Regions from separate parts of the Brenneria izadpanahii genome, predicted to be linked through region 1. Evidence: riboswitches for the same ligand, from Rfam matches in the RefSeq annotation. Region 1 holds a riboswitch; the other holds the start of a gene.
The links. A riboswitch is a leader RNA that binds a small molecule or an ion and turns the genes downstream of it on or off. The one in region 1 is predicted to bind cobalamin.
Positions count from the first base shown of each region.

Region 2: linked by a shared signal. The riboswitch ahead of btuB (TonB-dependent vitamin B12 receptor BtuB) and the one ahead of HC231_RS16050 (cobyrinic acid a,c-diamide synthase CobB) in region 1 are both predicted to bind cobalamin.

Region 1 is NZ_CP050854.1:3,595,724-3,600,645, reverse strand. Features, by position in the region: gene HC231_RS24165 (hypothetical protein) at 1-17, opposite strand, end outside; gene HC231_RS16055 (NAD(P)-dependent alcohol dehydrogenase) at 148-1,212, opposite strand; cobalamin riboswitch at 1,658-1,841, shown strand; gene HC231_RS16050 (cobyrinic acid a,c-diamide synthase CobB) at 1,955-3,367, shown strand; gene cbiB (adenosylcobinamide-phosphate synthase CbiB) at 3,370-4,332, shown strand; gene HC231_RS16040 (cobalt-precorrin-8 methylmutase) at 4,344-4,922, shown strand, end outside.
Region 2 is NZ_CP050854.1:5,018,104-5,023,025, forward strand. Features, by position in the region: gene murI (glutamate racemase) at 1-857, opposite strand, end outside; gene btuB (TonB-dependent vitamin B12 receptor BtuB) at 802-2,649, opposite strand; cobalamin riboswitch at 2,717-2,982, opposite strand; gene trmA (tRNA (uridine(54)-C5)-methyltransferase TrmA) at 3,113-4,216, shown strand; gene HC231_RS22485 (YijD family membrane protein) at 4,258-4,641, opposite strand; gene fabR (HTH-type transcriptional repressor FabR) at 4,732-4,922, opposite strand, start outside.

The DNA of each region.
Region 1 (4,922 bases):
GCGCCCAGATTTGCCAACGTTGAGGCTTTCGCCGTCGTCAGGCGCTTTCGCCGGTAAGTGGGATTGTTTGCTGAGCAGGTAGGCGATTACTCGCCCCATCCCTGGGGAAAGCCTTTCAGCAACGTGAAAGCTGACGGGGATAAATAATCAACTCTGGAAACTCTGTTTCAGAGAAGCCATTTCAATCACAAAGCGGTAATGCACGTCACTCTTCAGCATGCGCTCGTAGGCGGTGTTGATATCCTGCATGTTGATCATCTCAACGTCACAGCTAATGCCGTGTTCGGCGCAAAAGTCCAGCATTTCCTGTGTTTCTTGAATACCGCCAATCAGGGAGCCGGCAATGTTCTTACGGCCCATGACCAGCAATCCGCTGTGTACCGTCGGTTCAATCGGCTCAATCAGCCCGACCAGGATCAGCGTGCCGTCACGCGCCAGCGTGGCCAGATAGGGATTGAGATCGTGCTGCATCGGCACCGTATCAAGAATGATATCGAAAGTGTTGGCGGCGGTTTTCATCTGCGCGTCATCGGAGGAGATGATCACGCGGTCCGCGCCCAGGCGGCGCGCTTCCTGCTCTTTGCCTGGCGAACGGGTGAATAGCGTGACTTCAGCCCCCATGGCTTTGGCAAACTTTAGCCCCATGTGTCCCAGTCCGCCCAGACCGACAACGGCGACTTTATCGCCCGGTCCGACATTCCAGTGGCGCAGCGGCGAGTAGGTGGTGATCCCGGCGCACAGCAACGGCGCGGCGGATTTCATATCCAGCTTATCGGATAGGCGCAGCACGAATTTATCGGAAACGACGATACGCTCGGAATAGCCGCCGAAGGTCGGCAGGCCATCGTGACGGTCGACCGCGCCGTAGGTCAGAGTCATACCTTCTTCACAATACTGTTCCAGGCCGTCTTCACAGGCGTCACACTGTTGACAGGAGTCCACCATGCAGCCGACGCCGACCCAGTCGCCTTGTTTAAATCGCGTGACTGATTTACCCACGCCAACGACCTTGCCGATGATTTCATGTCCGGGGACGAGGGGGTAATGGCTGTTTTTCCACTCGTTGCGCGCCATATGGATGTCGGAATGGCACACGCCGCAATAAACAATATCGATGATTACATCATCTTCTCGCGGATCTCTGCGGACAAACTGATGTGGAACTAACGGGCTGGCGGCATCAAGCGCAGCAAAACCACGTATATTTTGCATTCGATTTTCCTCTCCATTTATTGCACAACATCAAGGGATTGAATCCTGGATCCAGTATGATGCATATCTTGATTAATGGGGGTATGAATTTGTGATGAGTTCCTACGGCATGGTTGAGCGGCATAACGGACGATGACAAAATTTTGCTATTTGGCCTTCGTCATACCGGCCTGAATAGCGAGGATTTTCGCGATGAAGAGAACAATAATTTGTTATTCCGGCGCGAAAAGGGGCATCGTTAAAAAATAAAGTTCGCCATTTTTTTGCTATGAAAGGGCTATATTGAGTTTGAGCGCAAAGCGATCTTATAAACTTCATCCTTATGAATACCGCCGTCGTCATCCCTGAGTCGGCAGGCGGGAATGACGACTATTACCTTATGTAAAAATATATAACAGATATATAAACGTTAATGTGGTGTTAATAAAAAGATAAAAGTGAAATAGCCATGATATCGCTGTCAGGTAAGAATCTTTTCAAATGATTCTGCTGGGAAGGGGGTGAAATTCCCCCGCAGCCCCCGCTGCTGTGATGCCGACAACCCCGTAAAAGCCACTGATCGTATGATTGGGAAGGCGCGGGGGAGGTTGACGCTAAGCCAGAAGACCGACCTGACAGTCTGTATGTATATATTCAACTCCTTCGGTGGGAAGCGGGTTGTCATCCGATGCGTGCATCAGCGATGCTGGCTGCGCGTACTCTTGTGACACTGCATTTCCCGGCCGAAACGTCGGGATTTTTTATGTCAGGCTTCAGTGAAAAAAAACCGGATCGGACCGGGACGGATAAAAAAGCCTTCGTGATCGCCGGCACCGGCAGCGGCTGCGGCAAAACCACCGTCACGCTGGGGCTTCTGCGGGCGCTGATGCGGCGCGGGCTTGCCGTCCAGCCCTTCAAGGTCGGGCCGGATTATCTGGACAGCGGCTGGCACAGCGCGGTATGCGGCGTAGCTTCCCGCAATCTGGACGCCTTTATGCTGCCGCCGGCAACGCTAAACGGTTTATATAACCAGCATATGCGTCATGCCGATGTAGCGGTAATCGAAGGGGTGATGGGGCTGTATGACGGTTACGGCGCCGATCCGGACTATTGCAGCACGGCGGCGATGGCGAAGCAGCTGGGGTGCCCGGTGATTTTGCTGGTGGACGGCAAAGCGGTATCGACGTCGGTGGCGGCCACCGTGATGGGTTTTTGCCGTTTCGATCCGGCGTTGACCATCGCGGGCGTGATTGTTAATCGCGTCAGCTCGGCGCAGCACTACGCGCTTATTCGCCACGCCATTGAACACTATTGCGGCATCCCGGTGCTGGGGCGGCTGCCGGTCATGGAAGAGGTGACTTTGCCTTCCCGTCACCTCGGTCTGATCCCGGCGCAGGAACAGGCTAATGACGATCTCCGCTGGCGGCAGTTGGCCCGGCAGGTGGAAGAAACCATCGAAGTAGACCGTCTGCTGGCGCTGTGCGGCAACACGGTATTCCCCGACGGCGAAGCGCCCGCTTTGCCGGCGCCCGAACTGGCCGACGGTCTGACGCTGGCGCTGGCCGATGACGAAGCCTTCAACTTTTACTATCCGGACAATCTGGATCTGCTGGAGCAGGCCGGGGTACGTATTCAGCGTTTCAGCCCGCTTTACGATCGCCAGCTTCCCGACTGCCGGATGATTTATATCGGCGGCGGCTATCCGGAAATCTACGCGCCGCAGCTGGCGGCCAATACCGCGATGCACCGCGCCCTGCATCGGGCGCATCAGCGCCGGATCCCGCTGTATGCCGAATGCGGCGGCCTGATGTATCTGGGATCGGGGCTGACTACCCCTGATGGACAGCGTCATGCCATGACGGGGATTCTGCCCGGCGAAAGCCGGATGGGAAAACGGCTGACCCGCTTTGGCTACTGTCAGGCGCAGGCGAAGCAGGATACGCTGCTGGCGGCGGCGGGCGAGATCCTGCGCGGTCATGAATTCCATTACTCCGATTTTTCCACGTCGCTATCTCCCGTCTTCGACTGCGCCAAATCCCGCGACGGCGCCGTGATCCAGCAGTGGCAGGGCGGTTATCAGCTCGATCAGACCTATGCCGGCTATCTGCATATTCATTTCGCCCAGCGTCCCGGCGTGCTCGATCGCTGGCTTTCCGCCGCCCGGAGGCCGCTATGACCTTGACGCTGGCGGCCTGGCTCGTCGCTTTTTTACTTGATTATTGGCTGGGCGATCCCCCGCATTGGCCGCATCCGGTGCGCTGGATCGGCAATCTGATCGCCTGGCTGCAACGGGGCATTCGCGCCTGCTGCCGCAGCGAACGGGCGCTTAAGCTGGGCGGCGGATTGCTGTGGCTGGCCGTGGTGGGCATCGCCTGGGGAGTCAGCTGGGGCGTTTTGGCGCTGCTGACGGCGATCCAGCCGTGGCTCGGCTGGCTGGCGGAAGTGTGGATGATTTACACCTGTCTGGCGGGGCGTTGCCTGAGCGATGCGGCGCTGGCGGTTCATCAGGCATTGCGGCACGGAACGCTGGAAGAGAGCCGCCGACAGCTCTCATGGATCGTCGGGCGCGATACTTCGCAGCTTGAAAAACCGCAAATCACCCGGGCGGTGGTGGAAACCGTGGCGGAGAACAGTATCGACGGCGTGATTGCGCCGCTGTTTTTCCTGCTGCTGGGCGGCGCGCCGTTGGCGATGGCCTACAAAGCGGTGAATACCCTGGATTCGATGGTGGGTTACAAAAATTCGAAGTACCGGTCGATCGGCTATGTTTCCGCCCGGATGGACGATCTGGCGAACTATATCCCCGCCCGGTTGGGGTGGCTGCTGCTGAGCGCGGCGGCCTGGCTGCTGAAGGATGATTACCGGCAGGCATGGCGCATCGGCTGGCGCGATCGTTATCAGCACTCCAGCCCCAACTGCGCCTGGTCGGAAGCCACGGTAGCCGGCGCGTTGGGGGTACGGCTTGGCGGGCCGAACAACTATTTCGGCGAGCGGGTGGAGAAACCCTGGATCGGCGATGAACGCCGGGAGATTACCCTGAACGATATCCCGCGCAGCATCAATTTGATGAAGGTCGCTTCCTTACTGGCCTTGATGCTGTTTAGCGCCGCGTATTTTCTGCTGTCGGTCATGACGGCATAAGGAACGGACACATGAACTATCTTCAGCAGCCGCAGGACATCGAACGGCAAAGTTTTGTCATTATCGGCGACATCATCGCCAGCGAGCGGCCCGATTACCGTTTCGCCGATGCGGATCGCGAAGCGATCGTTAAGCGGGTGATCCACACCACGGCGGATTTCGACTGGCTGGACACCCTGCATTTCTCGCCGGAGGTGGTGACGCGGATCGCCGACGGCCTGCGCGCCGGCTGCACGCTGTACACCGATACCACTATGGCGCTGTCGGGCATCAATAAAACGCTGCTGGCGAAACTGGGCTGCGAGTGCCGCTGCTTTATCAGCGATGCGCGCGTGGTCGAGCGGGCGAAGGCCGGGAATATGACGCGCTCGATGGCGGCGGTGGATGTGGCGCTGGAAGAGCCGGGCAGCAAGCTGTTTGTGTTCGGCAATGCGCCTACCGCGCTGTTCCGGCTGTTGGAACATTCCGCGGAAAAACCGGCCTCGGCGCTGGCGGTTATCGGCGTGCCGGTAGGGTTTGTCGGGGCGGCGGAGTCGAAGGAGGCGCTGATCAATAGTGCGCTGCCGTGCATTGCCGCGCGCGGCCGCAAG
Region 2 (4,922 bases), 1.4 Mb from region 1:
TAAAGTGATAGTTTTTCCAGCGATGAAAAGCCGTAACGCTGTAATACAGGCCAAAGCGTCGCCACTTTAGGTGTTATCGCCAGACAATAAACCAGATTCTTTTCCGCTGAGACAGGCGCATGCTCAAGGTTAGCGATAAGCCATGCCGTTCTCCTGGCGATAGCCGCCCCCGAATCAACCAGGCGAGTGCCGTTGGGCAACGCCAGATGCAGCTCATCCGCCAATAGAGGGAAATGCGTGCATCCGAGCACGACGGTGTCAGGCGGTTCCGGCAGCCGTAACCACGGACGCAAGACTTTTTGCAGCTCGTCTGTACTAATGTTTTCCCCTTGAAGTTTAGCCTCCGCCAGTTCAACCAGCTCGGAAGATCCCAGCAACAGTATCTGGCAGTCATTGGCGAAACGCGCGATAAGCTCATGCGTATAGGGCCGTTGCACGGTCGCGCGGGTGGCCAACAGCCCGACGACGCCATTGCGCGTCAGCTTAGCGGCAGGTTTAACCGCCGGAACAACGCCCACCACCGGGAAGCTAAAGCGTTCGCGCAGTGATGGAAGGGAAATGGTGCTGGCGGTATTACAGGCAATCACCACCAGCGCCAACCGGTGTCGTTGCTGGATTGCCGTAACAACGCTGAGAACACGTTCGATAATAAACTGCTGAGGCTTTTCGCCGTAAGGAAATGCCTCATTGTCGAACGCATAGATATAGTGAAGATCCGGCAATAATTGCCGGATTTCATTATAAACAGACAACCCGCCTACGCCGGAATCAAACACCAGCACGGTAGGACGGGCAGGCAGGTCAGAAGGTATAGCTTCCGGTGAGATAGTATTCTCGCCCTGCCGTACGGTAGCCATATGCCGTCTCATAATCTTTATCAAACAGGTTGGCGATTCTACCACGAACCGTTAGTTGGGGGGTTATCGGATATGAGGCGGAAAGATCGACCGTGCTGTAGCTTGGCAGGCGGCGTTGTTGAGCGTTAAATATACTTGGGCTGTTATCGTATCGTTTGCCGGTGTACTGATAAACGATATCCATATCAACATCAAACATGGTCCAGTCAATCTGGTATGAGGCTTTTTGCTTAGCGCGACGCGCCAACACGCTATTATCCGAGTCCCGTCGAGGATCCAGGTATTCTAGCGTGAGACGATGACTAAATATCCCAGTATCAACGTTACCCGTCCACTCCACGCCTTTTATGGTCGCTTTATCCGTATTGAAATACTTGCTGGTGGCAAAATCGTAATCAATCAGATTATCAACCTTGTTGCGGTAAGCGGATAAACGCCATGACAACGGCCCGGTAAGCCCTTCCAATCCGGCTTCCCACTGAGACGACTCCTCTGCCTTAATATCTCTATTACCCCAGGTGCCGTATATCTGACCAAAAGCCGGAGCGCGAAACGCGGTTCCGTACGACACGGTGAAGCGATAGCCCGGTATAAATTCCCAGCCAGCGGCGCCCTGCCAGGTATTATGGCGATTATATTGGCTGCTATCGTCCGTCCGTACGGCGCCTTCTAATGTTACCTGATCAAAGTATTGTTGCTGGGCGGTAAGATAGAACCCAGTGTTTTCACGCGCATGTCCTTCATTGCCCGTGCCCGGCTTGTTCTCTTCCCTCCGCCAGTCAGCACCGGCGCTCACCGAACCATGCGCTATTTGTAACGTATTGCCCCATAATACGCTGCGCTGCGTCACTTCATTCAATGAGTAGCCGGGGGCATAGTTCCCTTGGTCGGATTCGAAATTATAATCTTTATATGTCTGATAACTTGCAATAAATTGCGATGAAAAATCGTTATGTTGGAATCGCAGGCCGCCATCAAAATTCCGGCTGTATAGCTGCCGCGTATCGCTGCTGCCGGCAGAGGTTTGATCGTAATCGGTCTTATTGCCGTAGCCATAGGAGCGCACAAAACCGGACACAGAATCATTGAATCGCTGTTCTATGCTTCCCCAAAGAGCCTTGCTACGAAAGCCATCGTCATCGTTATCGGCTGGAACGGATGACCTAGGGTAGACATTGAAACCCTGTGTTTCCTCAAAAGATCCGGCCAAACTTAACGCGGTATTATCTCCGATATGCTGACGAATGCTGCCATCATAGATTTGATATTTATGCGAACCCATGCCCGCTTCCAGTTTTCCGCCATCCGTCTCTTTTTGAGTAATGATATTAATTACCCCGCCGATGGCTTCCGAGCCATAAACAGCCGAGCGAGGGCCGCGGATATATTCAATACGCTGCACCAGCGTCATCGGTATCTGATTAAAATCAACGCTACCGATCACTCCCGGCGAGGCCATGCGAACCCCATCAATCAAGACGAGCACATGACTGGAATTGGTTCCGCGAATAAACATCGACGCGCTTTGCCTCATCCCCCCGTTCTGCGCGATATCCACGCCCGGCAGACGGCGCATAACATCCGTCAGGTTTTTTGCCTGCCAGCGGTCGATATCTTCGCGGGTAACGATATCTACCGGGGCAAGAACAGAAGAAACGGGTTGAGGAACGCGGTTAGCCGTAACGACGATATCACCGTCACGCTCTTGAGATGAATCCGTATTGTCTTGCGCCCAGACGGGAAAGGCCGTGACAGAGAACACTGTCGACAGCAATATTTTTTTATTAAGCATTTATCGAGCATCCAAACGATATAGAGGATGCCGCACTACCATGATGAATAGCACGCGATGATCATGGTCACTGCGACGTATACCGGCAGGTCTTCGGGCTTGGGGCCGCTGTTACTTTGATTCCCGAAACATCGTTCGTGATCGCCATGATTCGCAATAAACGTTGGTAACAACCGTTCGTAACAACAAAGAGCGATGACTTCCCATCTTTAACAAGACAGTGTCTGCATCATGCTATCGCTCTGACTACCCTTACCGCTGCGCGTCAGCTCCAGATTCACACTGGATTCCCTTTTAACTTGTAATAAAAGGCCGGATTTTCATGCTACGATCGCGCTACTCGGAGGTCTAGTCTCTTATTTCATTACAGAGTAATAACATTGTAAAGCTGGACTTCCCAGCCGGATTACCTGGATTTTCCGGCCAATATAGCCATTTTTGATGCCGTTCAGATGAGAAAACCATGACGCCAGAGAACTTGCCCGTTGAACAATACGACAACCAGTTAGCACAAAAAACAGAACGTCTTAGCAACATGATGGCATCATTTAATGCGCCTAAACCTGCTGTTTTTCGTTCCCCCGCCAGCCATTACCGAATGCGCGCAGAGTTCCGCATCTGGCATGACGGCGACGATCTTTACCACATCATGTTCGATCAACAGACCAAGCAGCGTATTCGCGTCGATCGGTTTCCGGCGGCCAGCGAATTGATAAACCGGTTGATGCCTGCATTGATCGCCGCTCTGCGGCCCAATCCTATTCTGCGTCGCAAACTGTTCCAGATTGATTATCTTTCCACCATGAGTGGCGAAGTAGTGGTTTCCATGCTGTATCACCGGGCGTTGGATGATGAATGGCGGCAGCATGCCGGCGCGCTGCGCGATGAACTGCGTACGCAGGGGTTTCAATTGCAACTGATTGGCCGCGCGACAAAAACCAAGATCTGCCTGGATCGGGATTATGTCGACGAATGTCTGCCCGTCGCCGGGCGCGATATGATTTACCGGCAGGTTGAGAACAGCTTTACCCAACCCAACGCGTTCATCAACATTCAAATGCTGGAATGGGCGCTGGACGCGACAAAAGGTTCGACGGGGGATCTGCTGGAGCTGTATTGCGGCAACGGAAATTTCTCACTGGCGCTGGCGCGTAATTTTGATCGCGTGCTGGCGACCGAAATCGCCAAGCCGTCGGTCGCCGCCGCGCAATACAATATTGCCGCCAATCACATTGATAACGTGCAAATTATCCGTATGTCGGCGGAAGAGTTTACGCAAGCCATGAATGGCGTTCGCCCGTTCAAGCGTTTACAAGGCATCGATCTGACAGACTATCGCTGCGAAACCATTTTCGTCGATCCCCCGCGTAGCGGGCTGGATACGGAAACCGTCAAGCTGGTACAGGCTTATCCGCGTATTCTTTATATTTCCTGCAATCCCGAAACGCTGCGCCATAATCTGGAAACGCTGACGGAAACTCATCAAATCAGCCGGCTGGCGCTGTTTGACCAATTCCCCTACACCCACCATATGGAATGCGGCGTGCTGCTTGAGAAACGCCAGTAATCATGCGGCAAGGCAGGTGGTCTTTACTCGCCTGCCGTACGTCATACCTCCGGGGCGTCATTCTCTTTGGCGGATTTCCGGGCTTTTAGCTTGAAGCCGATCCAGAACACCAATGCCACGCACAGAATTGAGGGCACAAAGTTTGAGCCTATACTGGGATACTCAACGCGCACGATCGCGCTGTAGAGCAACAGCCCCAGTAAAAAACAGGCGGCCACCAGCAGGGGAGCCTCTTCCGACATACTGCGGCTCATATATCGCTGGTGAAGGCAATAGATGGATAAAATCAGCGTAATGATGGGAAATATCGAAAACGGCACCAGCGCGCTAAACAACGCAGAAAATGAACCGTTAATGGATAAACCCGCGACCAACGCTAAAATCAGCGTACCTTTTTCTCCATAATGGTAGGATTGTTCTGTCATAGCTTTTCTCTTCTCTATAGCTGTTTATACCCTTCCATTTTCCAAGCCGGCTTCCGGCGCGCTGAAATCTATCGGGTATATACCAAAAATTTACGACATACCTGCGTGGCTATCCTGCTCTTTGCGATACCAGTAGTAGGCGCCTTTGGAAATCATGCGCAGTTGCAATACCAGCCTCTCCTCCAGTTGTTTCCGCTGCTCCAGGCCGACATCCAGCGCCTCCGCCCCGGCGCTGAAAACAATGATGACCATCGCTTCCGCCTGCGCTTCCGCAAAACTGC